2 regions of the Klebsiella quasivariicola genome follow, and region 2 is predicted to be linked to the other one. Evidence: predicted binding sites of a transcription regulator. Region 2 holds the regulator's gene; the other holds the start of a gene.

Region 1 (9,047 bases), 610 kb from region 2:
GCTGGGCGACAAACCATCCTTTACGGTCTTTACGAAAAATCCTCGATTCCGCTTCCAGGCCGAGCAGCGCCTGACGCAGCGTCATCCGTTTGATGCCCAGTAACTCACCAAGCTCTCTTTCTGACGGCAGTTTCCCCCCCGCAACCGTCAGCCCTTGCTTAAGCCACAGATCCAGTTTCTCTTTCGCATTTTCGACAGTGGAGAGATTTTCAGTCATTGTTTAATCCATTTGGTTTAAACCAGATGACTCATCTTACTCTTCCGTAAAAAAAGAAAGCAATTCCTCGCGCAAACTTTAGATATAAATGTGACCGAGCTCTCTCGGGATCCCGGAGACAGTACGACGATAAGCAGATTCCGCCCATAAAAAAACCCCGCCGGAGAGGCGGGGTTTAGCGAACAAAGAAAAGAAAAATTACTCTTCTTTTGCACCGCGCATCGCGCGTTTACGGTCGTTCTCGGTCAGGTGACGTTTACGGATACGGATAGAGGTCGGAGTGACTTCTACCAGTTCGTCGTCATCGATGAACTCCAGAGCCTGTTCCAGGGTCATCTTAACCGGCGGAACCAGAACCGTGGCTTCGTCAGTACCGGACGCACGCATGTTGGTCAGTTTCTTACCGGTCAGGCAGTTTACGGTCAGGTCGTTAGAGCGGCTGTGAATACCGATGATCTGGCCTTCGTAAACTTCCGCACCGTGACCGAGGAACAGCTTACCGCGATCCTGCAGACCGAACAGCGCGAACGCTACCGCTTTACCCTGACCGTTGGAGATCAGCACGCCGTTGTTACGCTGGCCCACTTCGCCCGGACGAACGTCGTCGTAGTGACTGAAGGTGGAGTACAGCAGACCGGTACCGGAGGTCATGGTCATGAATTCTGAACGGAAGCCGATCAGACCGCGGCTTGGGATCACGTAGTCGAGACGTACGCGGCCTTTACCGTCCGGATTCATGTTTTTCAGGTCGCCTTTACGCTCGCCCAGCGCCTGCATGACAGAACCCTGGTGCTGCTCTTCGACGTCCAGCGTCACGTTCTCGAACGGCTCTTGTTTACGGCCATCGATTTCGCGGAAGATAACTTTCGGACGGGAAACCGCCATCTCGAAACCTTCACGACGCATGTTTTCAATCAGAACAGACAGGTGCAGTTCACCACGGCCGGAAACGCGGAACGCGTCAGCGTCTTCGGTTTCTTCAACGCGCAGCGCCACGTTGTGCACCAGCTCTTTGTTCAGACGGTCCAGGATCTGGCGAGAGGTAACGAACTTACCTTCTTTACCGCAGAACGGAGAGGTGTTGACGTTGAAGAACATGGAAACGGTCGGCTCATCAACGGACAGGGCCGGCAGCGCTTCGACATTCTGCGGGTCGCAGATGGTGTCGGAGATGTTCAGCTCACCCAGACCGGTGATCGCGATGATGTCGCCCGCTTCAGCTACGTCGCTCTCGATACGCTCAAGACCCAGGTGAGTCAGCACTTTACCAACTTTACCGTTACGGGTTTTGCCTTCGCTATCGATGATAGTGACCTGCTGGTTCGGCTTCACTTTACCGCGTTTGATGCGGCCGATGCCGATGACGCCAACGTAGTTGTTGTAGTCCAGCTGGGAGATCTGCATCTGCAGCGGGCCGTCAAGGTCAACGTCCGGCGCCGGCACGCGATCGACAATCGCCTGATACAGCGGGGTCATGTCGTCAGCCATGTCTTCGTGGTCCAGACCGGCGATACCGTTCAGCGCGGACGCGTAAACGATCGGGAAGTCCAGCTGTTCGTCGGTCGCGTCGAGGTTAACGAACAGGTCGAACACCTGATCGACAACCCAATCCGGACGCGCGCCCGGGCGGTCAACTTTGTTAATGACCACGATCGGCTTCAGACCGTGGGCAAAAGCTTTTTTGGTCACGAAGCGCGTTTGCGGCATCGGGCCATCAAAGGCATCTACCACCAGCAGCACAGAGTCAACCATGGACATAACACGCTCAACTTCACCTCCGAAGTCGGCGTGCCCTGGGGTATCAACGATGTTGATACGGTAATCATTCCATTTGATTGCGGTGTTTTTAGCGAGGATGGTAATCCCACGCTCTTTCTCCAAATCGTTGGAGTCCATCACACGTTCTTGTGCTTCAGTACGTGCGTCGAACGTACCGGATTGCTGTAGCAGCTTGTCAACCAGGGTAGTTTTACCATGGTCAACGTGCGCGATGATGGCGATATTACGCAGATTTTCGATCACAACTTTGCCTCAGGCATTAGAAATAGCGCGTTATTGTACACGTATTAAGCGAAGGACTGAACAGGATCACAAACATCCTCCGCAAACAAGTATTGCAGAGTTTCTTTGTGACCGCTTTCACGGAGCGATAAAAGGGCACCGTAACAAAAATTGCACCAAAATGGTGCTCAATGTTCACACTGAGGCACTATTTTGGTGCATTATCTCCATCATGGTGCAGTCCTTTTGCACTATGGTGCGCATGATACAGCGTTTTATGGGGCATTTAAAAGTTGGCACAGATTTCGCTTTATATTTTTTAAGGCAACAACGCCACTTTTAAGCAGTATGAAGTTTTCGTTACCACGACGACAATGACCAATCCGGGAGAGTTTAAGTATGTCCGCTGAACACGTTTTGACGATGCTGAACGAGCACGAAGTGAAGTTTGTCGATCTGCGCTTCACCGATACCAAAGGTAAAGAACAGCACGTCACGATTCCGTCTCATCAGGTAAATGCCGAATTCTTCGAAGAAGGCAAAATGTTTGATGGCTCCTCGATTGGTGGCTGGAAAGGTATCAACGAATCTGACATGGTCCTGATGCCGGACGCGTCCACCGCGGTCATTGACCCGTTCTACGAAGAACCGACCCTGATCATCCGCTGCGATATCCTCGAGCCAGGCACCCTGCAGGGCTATGACCGTGACCCGCGCTCCATCGCGAAACGCGCTGAAGAGTACCTGCGCGCCACTGGCATCGCTGACACCGTCCTGTTCGGGCCAGAACCAGAATTCTTCCTGTTCGACGACATCCGTTTTGGCGCCTCTATCTCCGGCTCCCATGTCGCGATCGATGACATCGAAGGTGCGTGGAACTCCTCCACCAAATACGAAGGCGGTAACAAAGGTCACCGTCCGGGCGTGAAAGGGGGTTACTTCCCGGTTCCGCCAGTAGACTCTTCTCAGGATATCCGTTCCACCATGTGTATGATCATGGAAGAGATGGGCCTGGTTGTTGAAGCTCACCACCACGAAGTGGCTACCGCAGGTCAGAACGAAGTGGCAACCCGCTTCAACACCATGACCAAAAAAGCGGACGAAATTCAGATTTACAAATACGTTGTTCACAACGTCGCTCACCGCTTCGGTAAAACCGCGACCTTTATGCCGAAACCAATGTTCGGCGATAACGGCTCCGGCATGCACTGCCATATGTCTCTGGCGAAAAACGGGACTAACCTGTTCTCCGGCGACAAATACGCTGGTCTGTCTGAGCAGGCGCTGTTCTACATCGGCGGCGTCATCAAACACGCTAAAGCCATCAACGCCCTGGCGAACCCGACCACCAACTCCTACAAGCGTCTGGTCCCGGGTTACGAAGCGCCGGTTATGCTGGCTTACTCTGCCCGTAACCGCTCTGCCTCTATCCGTATTCCGGTAGTAACCTCTCCGAAAGCGCGTCGTATCGAAGTGCGTTTCCCGGACCCGGCTGCCAACCCGTACCTGTGCTTTGCGGCGCTGCTGATGGCTGGCCTTGATGGTATCAAGAACAAAATCCATCCGGGCGAAGCAATGGACAAAAACCTGTATGACCTGCCGCCGGAAGAAGCGAAAGAGATCCCGCAGGTTGCAGGCTCTCTGGAAGAAGCCCTGCAGGCCCTGGATGCTGACCGCGAGTTCCTGACCGCTGGCGGCGTGTTCACCAATGACGCTATCGATGCCTACATCGCCCTGCGTCTGGAAGAGAACGACCGTGTACGCATGACGCCGCATCCGGTTGAGTTCGAACTGTACTACAGCGTCTAATTTTGCTGTAAATCCAGGGTATGTCGTGTTGTGGCGCGGGATGCCCGGGATATTTTGTTGCCGTGGAAACTTTCAGCCCATCTCAGGATGGGCTTTTTTCTCCACCAACACGCTGATCTCGCGAGCTTTTTACCGCTAAAAAGCTATACTGCACTAAATTGGTGCACTCATTTTCAGGAGACTGTCGAATGGCAACAGGCACACTGCCCGATGCTGGGCAGATCCTTAACTCTCTTATCAACAGTATTTTACTGGTCGATGATGACCTGGCGGTGCACTTTGCCAACCCTGCGGCGCAGCAGCTGCTGGCGCAGAGTTCGCGCAAGCTGTTTGGCACCCCGTTACCTGAGCTGTTGAGCTATTTCTCACTGAATATTGGGCTGATGCAGGAGAGTCTGCAGGCGGGCCAGGGATTTACCGATAACGAAGTCACGCTGGTTATCGATGGCCGCTCGCACATCCTGTCGCTGACCGCCCAGCGGCTACCGGAAGGCTTTATTCTGCTGGAAATGGCGCCGATGGATAACCAGCGCCGCCTGAGCCAGGAGCAGCTGCAGCACGCGCAGCAGGTCGCCGCCCGCGATCTGGTCCGCGGCCTGGCACATGAGATAAAAAACCCGTTAGGTGGCCTGCGCGGCGCGGCACAGCTGCTCAGCAAAGCCCTGCCCGACCCGGCGCTAACGGAATATACCAAAGTGATCATTGAGCAAGCCGATCGGCTGAGAAATCTGGTCGACCGCCTGCTTGGGCCACAGCATCCGGGTATGCACGTTACCGAAAGCATCCACAAAGTCGCCGAGCGGGTAGTGAAACTGGTCTCCATGGAGTTACCGGACAACGTGAAGTTGATCCGCGATTACGACCCCAGCCTACCAGAGCTACCCCACGACCCGGATCAAATTGAACAGGTGTTGCTGAACATCGTCCGTAATGCGCTGCAGGCGCTGGGGCCGGAAGGGGGCGAAATTGTTCTCCGCACCCGCACTGCTTTCCAGCTGACGCTGCACGGGGTGCGTTATCGCCTCGCCGCCCGTATTGACGTTGAAGATAATGGCCCGGGTATTCCGCCCCATCTTCAGGATACGCTGTTTTATCCGATGGTCAGCGGCCGCGAAGGCGGTACCGGTCTGGGTTTATCGATCGCCCGCAGCCTTATCGATCAGCACTCCGGCAAAATTGAATTCACCAGCTGGCCGGGTCATACCGAATTTTCGGTATACCTGCCTATTCGGAAGTAGAGGTGTTTATGCAACGAGGGATAGCCTGGATCGTTGATGACGATAGCTCCATCCGCTGGGTGCTTGAACGCGCGCTCACCGGAGCCGGCTTGAGCTGCACAACGTTCGAAAGCGGCAATGAGGTGCTAGATGCCCTCACCACCAAAACCCCGGATGTCCTGCTGTCAGATATCCGTATGCCGGGAATGGATGGTCTGGCGCTGCTCAAACAAATTAAGCAGCGTCATCCAATGCTTCCGGTCATCATAATGACCGCGCATTCCGATCTGGACGCTGCGGTCAGCGCTTATCAGCAAGGCGCGTTTGATTATCTGCCCAAACCTTTTGATATTGATGAAGCCGTCGCCCTGGTCGACCGGGCGATTAGCCACTATCAAGAGCAACAGCAGCCGCGAAATGCGCCGATAAGTAGCCCAACCGCCGATATCATTGGCGAAGCGCCGGCTATGCAGGATGTCTTTCGCATTATTGGCCGCTTGTCGCGCTCATCCATCAGCGTATTGATCAATGGTGAATCCGGTACCGGTAAAGAGCTGGTCGCTCATGCCCTGCATCGTCATAGCCCGCGCGCGAAAGCGCCGTTTATCGCGCTTAATATGGCGGCGATCCCCAAGGACCTGATCGAGTCTGAACTGTTCGGGCATGAAAAAGGAGCCTTTACCGGCGCCAATACCGTCCGCCAGGGACGCTTCGAACAGGCTGATGGCGGCACGCTATTCCTGGATGAAATTGGCGATATGCCGCTTGATGTCCAGACTCGTCTGCTGCGCGTGCTGGCGGATGGCCAGTTTTATCGTGTGGGCGGCTACGCGCCGGTGAAGGTTGATGTGCGGATCATCGCCGCCACCCACCAGAATCTGGAGCAGCGGGTGCAGGAGGGGAAATTCCGGGAAGATTTATTCCACCGCCTGAACGTCATCCGGGTGCATTTGCCGCCGCTGCGCGAGCGCCGGGAAGATATTCCGCGTCTGGCCCGCCATTTCCTGCAGATAGCCGCCCGCGAGCTGGGCGTTGAAGCCAAGCAGTTGCATCCGGAAACGGAGACGGCGCTGACCCGCCTGGCGTGGCCGGGCAACGTCCGTCAGCTGGAAAATACCTGTCGCTGGCTCACCGTCATGGCCGCCGGCCAGGAGGTGCTGACGCAGGATCTACCGAGCGAACTGTTTGAGACCACGGTCCCGGACAGCCCGACGCAAATGCAGCCCGACAGCTGGGCGACGCTGCTGGGCCAGTGGGCCGATCGGGCGCTGCGCTCCGGTCATCAAAACCTGCTCTCCGAAGCGCAACCCGAAATGGAACGCACGCTGCTGACGACCGCCCTGCGCCATACTCAGGGGCACAAACAGGAGGCTGCGCGCCTGCTGGGATGGGGGCGTAATACCCTGACACGTAAGCTAAAAGAGCTGGGCATGGAGTAGTGATTAACGGCGTGATGAAAAATCGCCGAACAGCGCAAAGTGCTGCTATTTTGTACTTTACTGTTCCGATGAGTTGAGTATGATCGTGCCCGGCATTAGGGGAGAGCATCATGTTTGAATCACTGGTGAGTATGATATCGAGCGGCGCCGCTGCGAGTCACACGCCACAAACGGCAGTCGCTGCCGTGCTGTGCGCTGCGCTGGTCGGGCTGTTCAGCTAATTGTTCCCCCTCTCCTGCGGGAGAGGGGGAAAACCTTAAATTACCCGTGAGAACTGCTGCATCCGGGCCTTTTGCCGTAGATAGGCATCAAAGCACATACAGATGTTGCGGATCAGCAGGCGGCCTTTCGCCGTTACCTGAATTGCCTTACTATCCACCTCCACCAGCCCGTCATGCGCCAGCGGCGCCAGCAGCTTCAGGTCTTCCGCAAAATAAGACGCAAAATCCACGTCCCACTGCGCCTCGACCGCCGCGATATCCAGCCGGAAATTACAGATCAACGCCTTAATCACGTCGCGACGCAGACAGTCATCGCGGGTTAACGCGATCCCGCGCCACAGGGCGTTTCCTTGCTCAGCCACCTGCTGGTAGTACTGCTTGAGCTCTTTTTGGTTCTGGGCGTAGCTGTCGCCAATCATGCTGATCGCCGAAACGCCCATCCCCAGCAGATCGGTATCGCCCTGGGTGGTGTAACCCTGGAAATTGCGATGTAGAACGCCGTGACGTTGTGCGACAGCTAATTCATCATCAGGACGCGCGAAGTGGTCCATACCGATAAACTGATAACCTGCCGCCGTTAACGAGCCGATGGTCTCCTGCAGGATCTCCAGTTTCTGTTCAGCAGAGGGCAGATCGGCATCTTTAATCTTCCGCTGAGCGGCAAAGAGCGTGGGCAGATGCGCATAGTTGAACACGCTGAGGCGGTCAGGGTTAAGTTCCGCAACCTTTTGCAGGGTAAAGGCAAAGCTCTCCGGCGTTTGCTTCGGCAGGCCATAAATGAGGTCGATATTGGTCGAGGTAAATCCAATCTCCCGCGCATGGTTGAGCAAATCAAAGATGAACGCTTCGTCCTGCTCGCGGTTAACCAGACGCTGAACCTCTTTATTGAAGTCCTGCACGCCCATACTCAGGCGGTTGAACCCTTCAGTGCGTAAATGATCGAGGACATCCAGTTCGATTTCACGCGGATCGACCTCAATGGAGATCTCAGCTTCCGCGCTGAAATGGAAGTGGCTCCGCAACAGGGCCATCAGACGACTGATTTGCGCCTTATTAAGATAGGTTGGCGTGCCACCCCCCCAGTGCAATTGCTTAACCTGACGGTTAGCAAACAGTGGCGCGCGGTGAATAATTTCCTGTTCAAGGACATCAAGATACTGATCGGCCTTATGCTGCTGGCGGGTGACTATCTTATTGCAGCCGCAGAAATAACACAGCTTATGGCAAAACGGGATATGCACGTACAGCGACAGGGGACGCTGTGGGTATCGAGCCACAGCGGCATCGAATTCCGCCGCGCCGAATTGCGGTGAAAACTCCAGCGCGGTGGGATACGAGGTATAGCGCGGCCCGGAATAGTTATATTTCTGGATCAGGGCCAGATCCCAGTCGATTATCTGCTCAGACATGCTCACTCCTTCCGATGGTGCCGCCGACGGGTACGCCGTCCCGGCCCTACCGCACCGCGGGTCATGAGCCGGTTGCGCAGCCATTTCTGACGCCGCGACAACCGTCGTAGTTTAACGAATAACCACAGCAGATAACATATAACCAGAAGGGTTATAAGCAGTACCGGGAATCCGATGGGATGCAAATGTTAGTTTCCACCCTTCAGCAGACGCATCATATCTTCCTGCCGCTCTTCCTCTTCTTCATCTTCGTCATCGTAAGAGAGGCCGAGCTGTTGCATCAGCTCATCAATGCGATCCAGTTTGGCATCCACCCAGCTCTGCTCTTCAGCATTCAGGGTGCCGCCCTCTTCCAGACGTTCCAGTAGCGCGTCCAGGCGCTCATCATTCTCCAGCAACTCCAGCTCAGCCTGCGGTGAAAGCATAGGTTTCTCGCTCTTTGGTTTATGCTGCTTGGGAGCTGGGGTGCTGCTTTCGCTCACGCCCAGCGGGATCGGTTTTTTGCTGCCAACGCGCGGATCTTGCGCCTGACGCTGTTTTTTACCCGCTGAAGCCGCATCGCCGCCGTTCGCGCGACTTCCAGCCGCGTGGCCACGATGTTTCTTCTGCCGTTTGCGATCGCGAGCTTCCTGATTTAACTCTTCACGCGACTTGCGGCCGGATTTGCCACGGGTGGCGGATGTCGGTTTTTTCATGGTGTGTAATCTTCAGACAGTATTATTCAGTATAGAATT
Region 2 (9,047 bases):
CAGCTTCACCCTGCCGCAGGCGGCGGCCATCGGCATTATCGGCGGCGCCGACGGCCCGACGGCCATCTACCTGTCGGGCAAGCTGGCGCCGGAATTACTCGGGGCCATCGCGGTGGCGGCCTACTCGTACATGGCGCTGGTGCCGCTGATCCAGCCGCCGATCGCGAAGGCGCTGACCACGGATAAGGAGCGGAAGATCCGCATGGTACAGCTGCGCACGGTGAGCCGGCGGGAGAAGATCCTGTTCCCGGCGGTGCTGTTGCTGCTGGTGGCGCTGCTGCTGCCGGACGCCGCGCCGCTGCTGGGGATGTTCTGCTTCGGCAACCTGATGCGCGAGAGCGGGGTGGTGGAGCGGCTGAGCGACACGGTGCAGAACGCGCTGATCAACATCGTGACCATCTTCCTCGGGCTGTCGGTGGGGGCCAAGCTGGTGGCGGACAAGTTCCTGCAGCCGCAGACGCTGGGGATCCTGGTGCTGGGGGTGATCGCCTTCTGCGTGGGGACCGCGGCCGGGGTGCTGATGGCGAAGCTGATGAACGTGTTCAGTAAACACAAAATCAACCCGCTGATCGGCTCGGCGGGGGTGTCGGCAGTGCCGATGGCGGCCAGGGTGTCGAACAAGGTGGGTCTGGAGTCGGACGCGCAGAACTTCCTGCTGATGCACGCGATGGGCCCGAACGTGGCCGGGGTGATCGGCTCGGCGATAGCCGCCGGGGTGATGCTCAAGTACGTGCTGGCGATGTAAACCGGTACCTGTCCGGGCTACCGGATTGCATGGATCTGTAGCCCGGACAGATGCGCAGCATCGCCTCCGGGAAATACGTTCTCCCGGCTTGCGCTGCGCTGAGCCAGGCTACGGGTTCACAGCCGTCTGCAAGCCGGGAATACCCTACAAGGAGAAAGAGATGTCTGAAACAGCAATACCTGAATATACCGCCTCCCGGGTCACCAGGACCTCGCTGGCAGGCTACCTTCATCAGTCGCTGGAACAGGTCTGCAAGCTGGCCTCTGGCCTGAAAATGCTCCAGCTACCGGTCAATGACACCGATCGAACCGCTGTAGTACTTACGGAGCCGGTCTACGCCGCTGCCGGGTTGCGCCTTGCCCGCCAGCAGCCCCTGGCGCAGAACCCGCTTTGTGACGATGTGCTGCGGCGCTTTCGTCATGCCCCCGGTCTGACGGCAGATCTGCCCGCCCTGGTTGAGACCGTGCGCAGCGTGGCGCTGCCGGTCTGGTCACGCCTGCGTCGCGATGGACACGGCGATGATACGGCTGTCAGGCAGACGCTGCTGCATATTCTGGCCTGGCGAAGCGAGTCGCCATGGCTGCAGGATCAGGCCCAGAGAATACTCTGGCAGGGCGGCGTACTGGGGGAGAAAGGGTACGCCGTGTTAACATCCCTCGACGATGAAGCCGCCCCCCGGTGCATTGGGTTCTGCGGGCTGAGTGAACTACTGACCACCACCGGTTTTTTAGTCCACTTTCCGGCAGGACCTCTGTTTTCTGAAGAATATCCAGAGAGTTATTAATGAAGTTAATCAGTTTTTGTGTAAGCAATATTCCCCGCTATGGTTTGTTGCGGGGGGATGGCGTTGTCGATTTAACCCGGCATTTTCTGCAATATCCGTCGCTGAAATCCTTTCTGGCGGCAATGGACAATATCCCGGCAGAAATGCTGTCGCATATGGCGATCGACTATGCCCTTGATGAGATCGAATTTTTGCCGCTGATCCCCGACCCACAGAAGATCCTCTGCGTCGGGATGAACTACCAGGCCAAAAGGCTGGAGTTTGACGAGCAGGATCCCGATCCAACGCTGTTTATCCGTTTCCCGGATTCCCAGTGCGGGCATCTGGGCGAGATCATTAAACCGGCTGCCAGCCATGAGTTTGATTATGAAGGCGAGCTGGCGCTGGTGATCGGCAAACGCGGGCGCAATATTCCCGTCGAGCGGGCGCTGGAGCACGTTGCCGGTTACAGCTGCTATATGGACGGCTCGGCCCGCGACTGGCAGCACGCCTGGTTTACCGCCGGCAAAAACTGGCCATCGACCGGCGGCTTTGGCCCCTGGCTGGTGACGCGGGATGAAATCGCCGACCCTAACGCGCTGGCCATCAAAACCCGGCTCAACGGTATGGAAGTGCAGAACGACAATACCGCCAGCATGATCCATAGCGTCCCGGAGCTGATTGCCTATATCAGCACCTTCTGCCTGCTGACGCCGGGCGATGTTATCCTGACCGGCTCACCGGGCGGCGTGGGGAAAAAGCGCACCCCGCCGCTGTTCCTGCGAGATGGCGATACGATTGAAGTGGAAATTGAAAAGATCGGCTGCCTGCGTAATAGAGTGCTTGAAGAGGTGCAGGGTAGGTTTTGATATACACAAGGGGTGATTGCTACACCCTTGTGTAGTAAAGACTAATCCTCGTCAAACCCGGCGTTGAACAACGCAATAACCGCGGCCAGCGCCTCAACTTCCTGCGGACCGCTGGCCTCTACCTCTATCTGACGCCCTTTCGCCGAGTCCAGCATCAGCAGGGCAATCACGCTGTTTGCCTCCGCCTCGGTACCTTCGTCGTTGCGCAGCAGTACTTCGGCATCGAAATTCTGCATCAGCTCAAACAGCTTCATCGCCGGGCGGGCATGCATGCCCAGCTTATTGGTGATCTCAACGGTTTGCTTTACGGTCATGATTTACGTTTTTCCAGCGTCCGATGACGAGACTGTACGTTCTTGCCGCGGGAGCGGAAGTAGTCAGCCAGTTGTTCAGCAATATAAACTGAACGATGTTTCCCGCCGGTACAACCAATGGCCACCGTCAGATAGCTGCGATTGTTGGTCTCCAGCATCGGTAGCCATAGCTCAAGATAGCTCCGGGTCTGATAAATAAAGTTGTGCACTTCGGTGTGCCGGTCGAGGAAGGCGGCCACCGGCTTATCCAGACCGGTCATCGGGCGTAGTTTCGGATCCCAGTGCGGGTTGGGCAGGAAACGTACGTCAAAGACGTAATCAGCATCGATCGGGATGCCGTGCTTAAAGCCGAAGGATTCGAAGACCATCGTCAGTTCACGCTCGCGTTTGCCTAACAGGCGAGTACGCAGCATCTCGGCCAGCTCATGCACCGACATTTCGGACGTATCGACGATCAGATCCGCGCGGGAACGCAGTGGTTCCAGCAGATCGCTCTCTTCGTCGATGGCGCTTTCCAGCGACAGATTTTTACTGGAGAGCGGATGTAAGCGACGGGTATCGCTGTAACGGCGGATCAGCGTGTTGCGGTCGGCATCGAGAAACAGCAGCTGCGGAGAAAAGCATTCCGGCAGATTCTGCATCGCCTGCTCAAAGATCTCCGGGGATTCCGGCATGTTACGCACGTCGATGCTGACGGCCGCGGAGATATTACGGTCAGCCAGCGACCGCGCCAGGTCGGGCAGCAGCACGACCGGCAGGTTATCCACGCAGTAAAAGCCCATATCTTCCAGCGCTCGCAGAGCGACGGATTTCCCCGAGCCCGAGCGGCCGCTGACGATCATCAGTACCATGTACCGTTTCTCCTCAGTACGATAAAGGATAAGGTGCGACTGCCGTTATGCGTCATCGCTGCTTCCTGCTTCGGTGATGATCTCATACAACTCTTCATCGCTCTGCGCCGCGCGCAGGCGACGACAAATGGCTTTGTCCGCCAGCCGTTTGGCCACCAGGGAGAGCGTATGCAGGTGGGTTTTTGTCTGATCGGCCGGCACCAGCAGCGCGAACAGCAGGTCGACAGGCTGATTGTCGATCGCGTCGAAGGCGATGGGGGTTTCCAGCTGGACAAAAACGCCGACAGCACGCAGCGTATCCTCTTCCAGTTTTCCGTGGGGAATGGCAATACCATTGCCAATTCCGGTACTGCCCATTTTTTCGCGGGTGAGGATCGCTTCGAATACCACCTGCGGCGGCAAACTTAACTGTTTGGCGGCCAGTTCGCTAATGATTTCCAGAGCGCGCTTCTTGCTCTGGCAGTGAACCTGGCTACGGGTACATTCCTGGTTCAGGACGTTGCTCAGTTGTAGAGCCGAATCGTTGTTCATCATAATTTCACCTGAGCGCCCCCGCGGCCGTCGTCGATATTCACTGACGGCGGTCGCAGGGGGCCCGGACAATTAGTGTTGTTTTAGTTTATCTTTGTGCTTCGTTAACTGTCTTGCCAGCTTATCGATAAGACCATCGACAGCTGCATACATATCCTGCCCTTCCGCACTGGCATGGATTTCGCCACCGTTGACATGCAGATTCGCGTCCGCAATTTGCGTCACTTTCTCTACTTTTAACACAATATAGACCTGATTGATCCGGTCGAAAAATTGCTCCAGCTTGCTGAACTTCGCGGTGACGAAGTCGCGCATGGCGGGAGTGATCTCGACGTTGTGTCCTGTAATGTTGAGCTGCATAGTGTCTTCCTTATCGGTTGTGTCAGACCAGTTGTTTACGCTGGTTTGACGGCGGGATGGATAAAGACTCTCTGTACTTCGCGACAGTGCGGCGCGCCACCATGATACCCTGCTCGGACAGCATGGAGGTGAGCTTACTGTCGCTCAACGGCTTCGCGGGGTTTTCCGCGGCGATGAGCTTCTTCACCAGCGCGCGAATGGCCGTCGACGAGGCTTCGCCGCCGCCTTCGGTATTCACATGGCTGGAGAAGAAATACTTCAGTTCAAAAATACCGCGCGGACTGTGCAGATATTTTTGCGTGGTCACACGGGAAATCGTCGATTCATGCATCTCGACGGCCTGGGCGATATCGGCCAGCACCATCGGCTTCATATACTCTTCACCCTGCTCGAAAAAAGCCTGCTGTTGTTCAACGATGCAGCGGCTAACGCGCAGCAGCGTATCGTTACGGCTTTCCAGACTTTTGATCAGCCAGCGGGCTTCCTGCAGATTGCTGCGAATAAACTGACTGTCGGCGTCATTGCGGGCGCTGTTGCCCATTGCTGCATACTGTTGATTGATTTTCAGCCGGGGTATGCTGTCGGCATTGAGCTCCACGGCCCAGCGGCCGCTAACCTTGCGGACCAGTACGTCGGGAATGACATATTCTGGTTCGCTGGTCTGAATGGACTGACCAGGGCGAGGATCCAGCGACTGGATCAGGTTCACCGCCTCTTTCAGCACCTCTTCTTTCAGGCGCGTCACCCGCATCAGGGTGCGGAAATCATGGTTGGCCAGCAGATCGAGATGCTCGCTGATAATCAGCCGGGCCTCGTCCAGCCACGGCGTCTCTTTGGCGAATTGCGACAGCTGGATCAGCAGGCAGTCGCGCAGATCTTTCGCCGCGACGCCAACCGGATCAAAACGCTGAATACGCTTCAGAACGGCTTCCACCTCTTCCAGACCGATCTCGTCATCGCCGATGCTGTCGACGATATCTTCAATCTGAACGGTGAGGTAGCCCGTATCGTCGACGGCGTCGACGATGGAGGTGGCAATGGCGCGGTCGGTGTCGGTGAAAGGCGTTAGCTCAACCTGCCACATCAGGTAATCCTGAAGCGTCTGGGTGGTTTCACCTTGATAGACGGGCAGCTCGTCGTCCTGATAGTCGACGCCGTTACCCGACGGCGTGCCGGCGGTATAAATTTCATCCCAGCTGGCATCGAGGGGCAGCTCGTCGGGCATCTCTTTTTGCTCAAGCGCGTCGACGGTATCGAGGGACTCGCGGTCCTCCACCTCTTTTGCCTCTACCTCGTCGTGAAGATCGGTTTGCTCAAGCAACGGGTTACTTTCCAGCGCTTGCTGGAGCTCTTGCTGGAGTTCTAACGTGGACAACTGCAGCAAACGAATCGCCTGCTGCAGCTGCGGCGTCATGGCAAGCTGTTGGCTAAGCCTTAATTGCAAACCTTGCTTCATGTTCAGGGTAAATATCTCCGGCTAAAACGTCTGTAACCTCTACCCTATCAGAGTCTGAAGTCTTCCCCAAGATACACGCGCTTAACCTGCTCATCTTCGAGGATCTGCTGCGGTGTACCATGAGCGATAAGGTGTCCCTGACTGACAATATACGCCCGTTCGCAGACCGCGAGGGTCTCACGGACGTTATGGTCGGTAATCAGCACGCCGAGGCCACTGTCGCGCAGGTGCTCAATGATGCGTTTAATATCGATAACGGAGATCGGGTCAACGCCGGCAAAGGGTTCATCCAGAAGGATAAATTTCGGGTTCGCCGCCAGCGCGCGGGCGATCTCGACGCGGCGGCGTTCACCACCGGAGAGCGCCTGACCGAGGCTGTCGCGCAGGTGCTCAATATGAAACTCTTCCATCAGCTCTTTGGCGCGATCTTCCCGCTGCTCGCTGCTCAAATCGTCACGGATCTGCAGGACCGCCATCAGGTTGTCATAGACGCTCAGGCGACGGAAAATGGAGGCTTCCTGCGGCAGATAGCCGATGCCCCGGCGCGCGCGCGCGTGCAGCGGCAGCAAACTGATGTCTTCGTCATCGATAATAATATTGCCCGCATCGCGCGGCACAATACCGACCACCATGTAGAAGGTGGTGGTTTTACCGGCGCCGTTCGGGCCGAGCAAGCCGACAATCTCCCCGGAATTAACGGTGAGACTGACATCTTCCACCACGCGGCGGCCTTTGTAAGCTTTAGCGAGATTCTTCGCAGTTAAGGTTGCCATAACGAATTAGTTACTCTTCTTTTGCTGGTTGCCGCTTTTGTCCTGCAGCTCAGACGGCACCAGAACGGTGGTGACGCGTCGACCTTTGTCGCTGAAGGCCTGCATTTTTTGCTCTTTCACCAGATAGGTGATCTTGTCGCCCTTGATGTTGCTGTCGAGCTGTTCCAGATAAGCGTTACCGGTCAGCACGACGTAATCGTTCTGCAGCTCGTAGCGCATTTTCGACGCCCGGCCTTTTACCGGTTTGCCATTATCCTGCATCTGATAGAAAGTGGCCGGGTTACCAAAACCTTCGATCACCTCTTTGCCTTTCTCATTGCCCGGACGGGTGACCACCACTTTATCCGCGTTAATTTTGATCGTCCCCTGGGTCACGACCACGTTACCGGTGAAGGTGACGACGTTGCCCTGCATGTCCAGCGACTGCTGATCGGACTCGATGTGGATCGGCTGATCGGTATCACCCGTCTTGGCCAGAGCTGGCAGGCTGGCGGCCAGTAACGCGCCGGCGAGCGCAATCTTAAGGCTGAGTTTGTTTGTTCTGAATTTCATAAGAGGTTCTCACCTTTTCAATCAGCTCGGCATTTTTACTGCGAAGGTTTCCACGCATTTTCAGGCCGCTGGAATTAAATGTGGTGCCGTATAACGTCACCATGTCATCGGAGGTAACATCCTGCGTTACCAGATTTATCTGGGCGTTATCCGTCGTAATTTTGCGCAGTTGAGAATCCGGCGCGAGCGCATTCACCTCAACGTGCCCGTAAAGATAGAGCATCCGGTCATTCGTCAGCTTCGCTTTGTCTGCCCTGACCGACCAGGTCGGCACCTTATTGGTATCGAAGGTGGTCATGACTGGTTTGGTAAACCAGGAGACCTCCTGATCGGAAAAGTATTCCACGTGTTCGGCAATCAGCCGATAGCTCAGGGCACCTTCCGGACTGTACACCACGGTGTCGGTATGTTCGCTTTTATACGTCGGGTCGTTTGGATTGACCTCCGGCTGGGCCGTGTCGTCCGTATTCGCCAGATTCAGGCCGATGAGGATCAGCGCGAGCAGCGACAGTAAAATGATAACCCAACGTCTGGTTTTACTCATATTGATTGCCCTTTGGCCTCATCCAACTTGCCCTGCGCCAATAGTAACAAATCGCAGACTTCACGTACCGCGCCACGGCCGCCATTAATCCGGGTGATGTAATCGGCGCGCGGCAACAGTAGCGGATGTGCATCTGCGACGGCGACACTGAGGCCCACTTCGGCCATCACCGGCCAGTCAATGAGATCGTCACCGATGTAGGCGACTTCGTCCGCGCCTACGCCCAGTTTGTCGGTAAGATCGCGGAACGCCAGCAGTTTATCCGACTGCCCCTGATACAAATGCGTGATGCCCAGCGTCTGACAGCGATCTTCTACCAGTTTAGCTTTTCGTCCGGTAATAATCGCCACTTCAATGCCCGAGGTCAGCGCACAGCGAATACCATAGCCATCACGGACGTTGAACGCCTTCAGTTCCTCGCCCTGGTTACCCATATAGATAAGCCCGTCGGATAATACACCGTCGACATCGAGGATCAGCAAACGGATCTTCGCCGCGCGATCGAGAAACGCCTGGCTTACCGGCCCGTAGCAGGTCGCTAACTGAGCATCAGCATTATTCATTATTTTTTCCTTACTTACACTACGCCCGCGCGCAGCAGATCGTGCATATGTACCACACCCAGCAGATGGTCGCCATCGGCAACCAGCACGCAGGTAATATGACGGGATTGCATCAGGTTGAGCGCATCCACCGCCAGAGTGCCGGGACGGATACGGATCCCCCCCCGGGTCATGACGTCGGCAATGCTGGCATCGCGCATATCGACGCCAGTATCAAAAACCCGGCGCAGGTCGCCATCGGTGAAAATGCCGATGATATTCATCTTGTCATCGCAGATGGCCGTCATACCTAAATTTTTACGCGTGATTTCCAGTAACGCATCGCGCAGGGTGGCCTGTAAGCCGACGTGCGGGATCTCATCACCGGTATGCATAATATCATTGACGCGCAGCAACAGCTTACGACCAAGTGCGCCGCCCGGATGCGAGAGGGCGAAATCCTCCGCGGTAAAGCCGCGGGCTTCCAGCAGGGCAACGGCGAGGGCATCGCCCATCACCAGTGCGGCAGTGGTGCTGGAGGTGGGGGCCAGCCCTAACGGACAGGCCTCTTTGGGTACTTTCACGCACAGATGAATGTCCGCCGCGCGCGCCATGCTGCTCTCCGGTCGGCTGGTCATACAGATAAGTTTCACCTGCTGGCGTTTCAGAACCGGGATCAGCGCCAGGATCTCATTCGATTCGCCAGAGTTCGACAGCGCAATCACGACATCCTGCGGCGTCACCATA

The links. Region 2 encodes sigma-54, which starts transcription at its own class of promoters, with help from an activator protein. Its sites were predicted from a motif close to GTTGGCACANNTTTCGCTNT; they were not measured.
Region 1: glnA (glutamate--ammonia ligase) is a predicted target of sigma-54. The motif match lies at 2,511-2,530, and genes of this name have one in related genera.

What each region holds. Positions count from the first base shown of each region.
Region 1 covers NZ_CP022823.1:5,465,143-5,474,189, forward strand. The annotation lists gene B8P98_RS27480 (GntR family transcriptional regulator) at 1-217, opposite strand, end outside; gene typA (ribosome-dependent GTPase TypA) at 416-2,239, opposite strand; gene glnA (glutamate--ammonia ligase) at 2,618-4,027, shown strand; gene glnL (nitrogen regulation protein NR(II)) at 4,216-5,265, shown strand; gene glnG (nitrogen regulation protein NR(I)) at 5,274-6,683, shown strand; gene B8P98_RS27510 (YshB family small membrane protein) at 6,794-6,904, shown strand; gene hemN (oxygen-independent coproporphyrinogen III oxidase) at 6,940-8,313, opposite strand; gene yihI (Der GTPase-activating protein YihI) at 8,502-9,008, opposite strand.
Region 2 covers NZ_CP022823.1:535,145-544,191, forward strand. The annotation lists gene B8P98_RS02670 (oxaloacetate decarboxylase subunit beta) at 1-745, shown strand, start outside; gene B8P98_RS02675 (hypothetical protein) at 906-1,529, shown strand; gene B8P98_RS02680 (fumarylacetoacetate hydrolase family protein) at 1,529-2,377, shown strand; gene npr (PTS phosphocarrier protein NPr) at 2,419-2,691, opposite strand; gene rapZ (RNase adapter RapZ) at 2,688-3,542, opposite strand; gene ptsN (PTS IIA-like nitrogen regulatory protein PtsN) at 3,588-4,076, opposite strand; gene hpf (ribosome hibernation promoting factor) at 4,146-4,433, opposite strand; gene rpoN (RNA polymerase factor sigma-54) at 4,456-5,889, opposite strand; gene lptB (LPS export ABC transporter ATP-binding protein) at 5,937-6,662, opposite strand; gene lptA (lipopolysaccharide ABC transporter substrate-binding protein LptA) at 6,669-7,214, opposite strand; gene lptC (LPS export ABC transporter periplasmic protein LptC) at 7,183-7,758, opposite strand; gene kdsC (3-deoxy-manno-octulosonate-8-phosphatase KdsC) at 7,755-8,321, opposite strand; gene kdsD (arabinose-5-phosphate isomerase KdsD) at 8,336-9,047, opposite strand, start outside.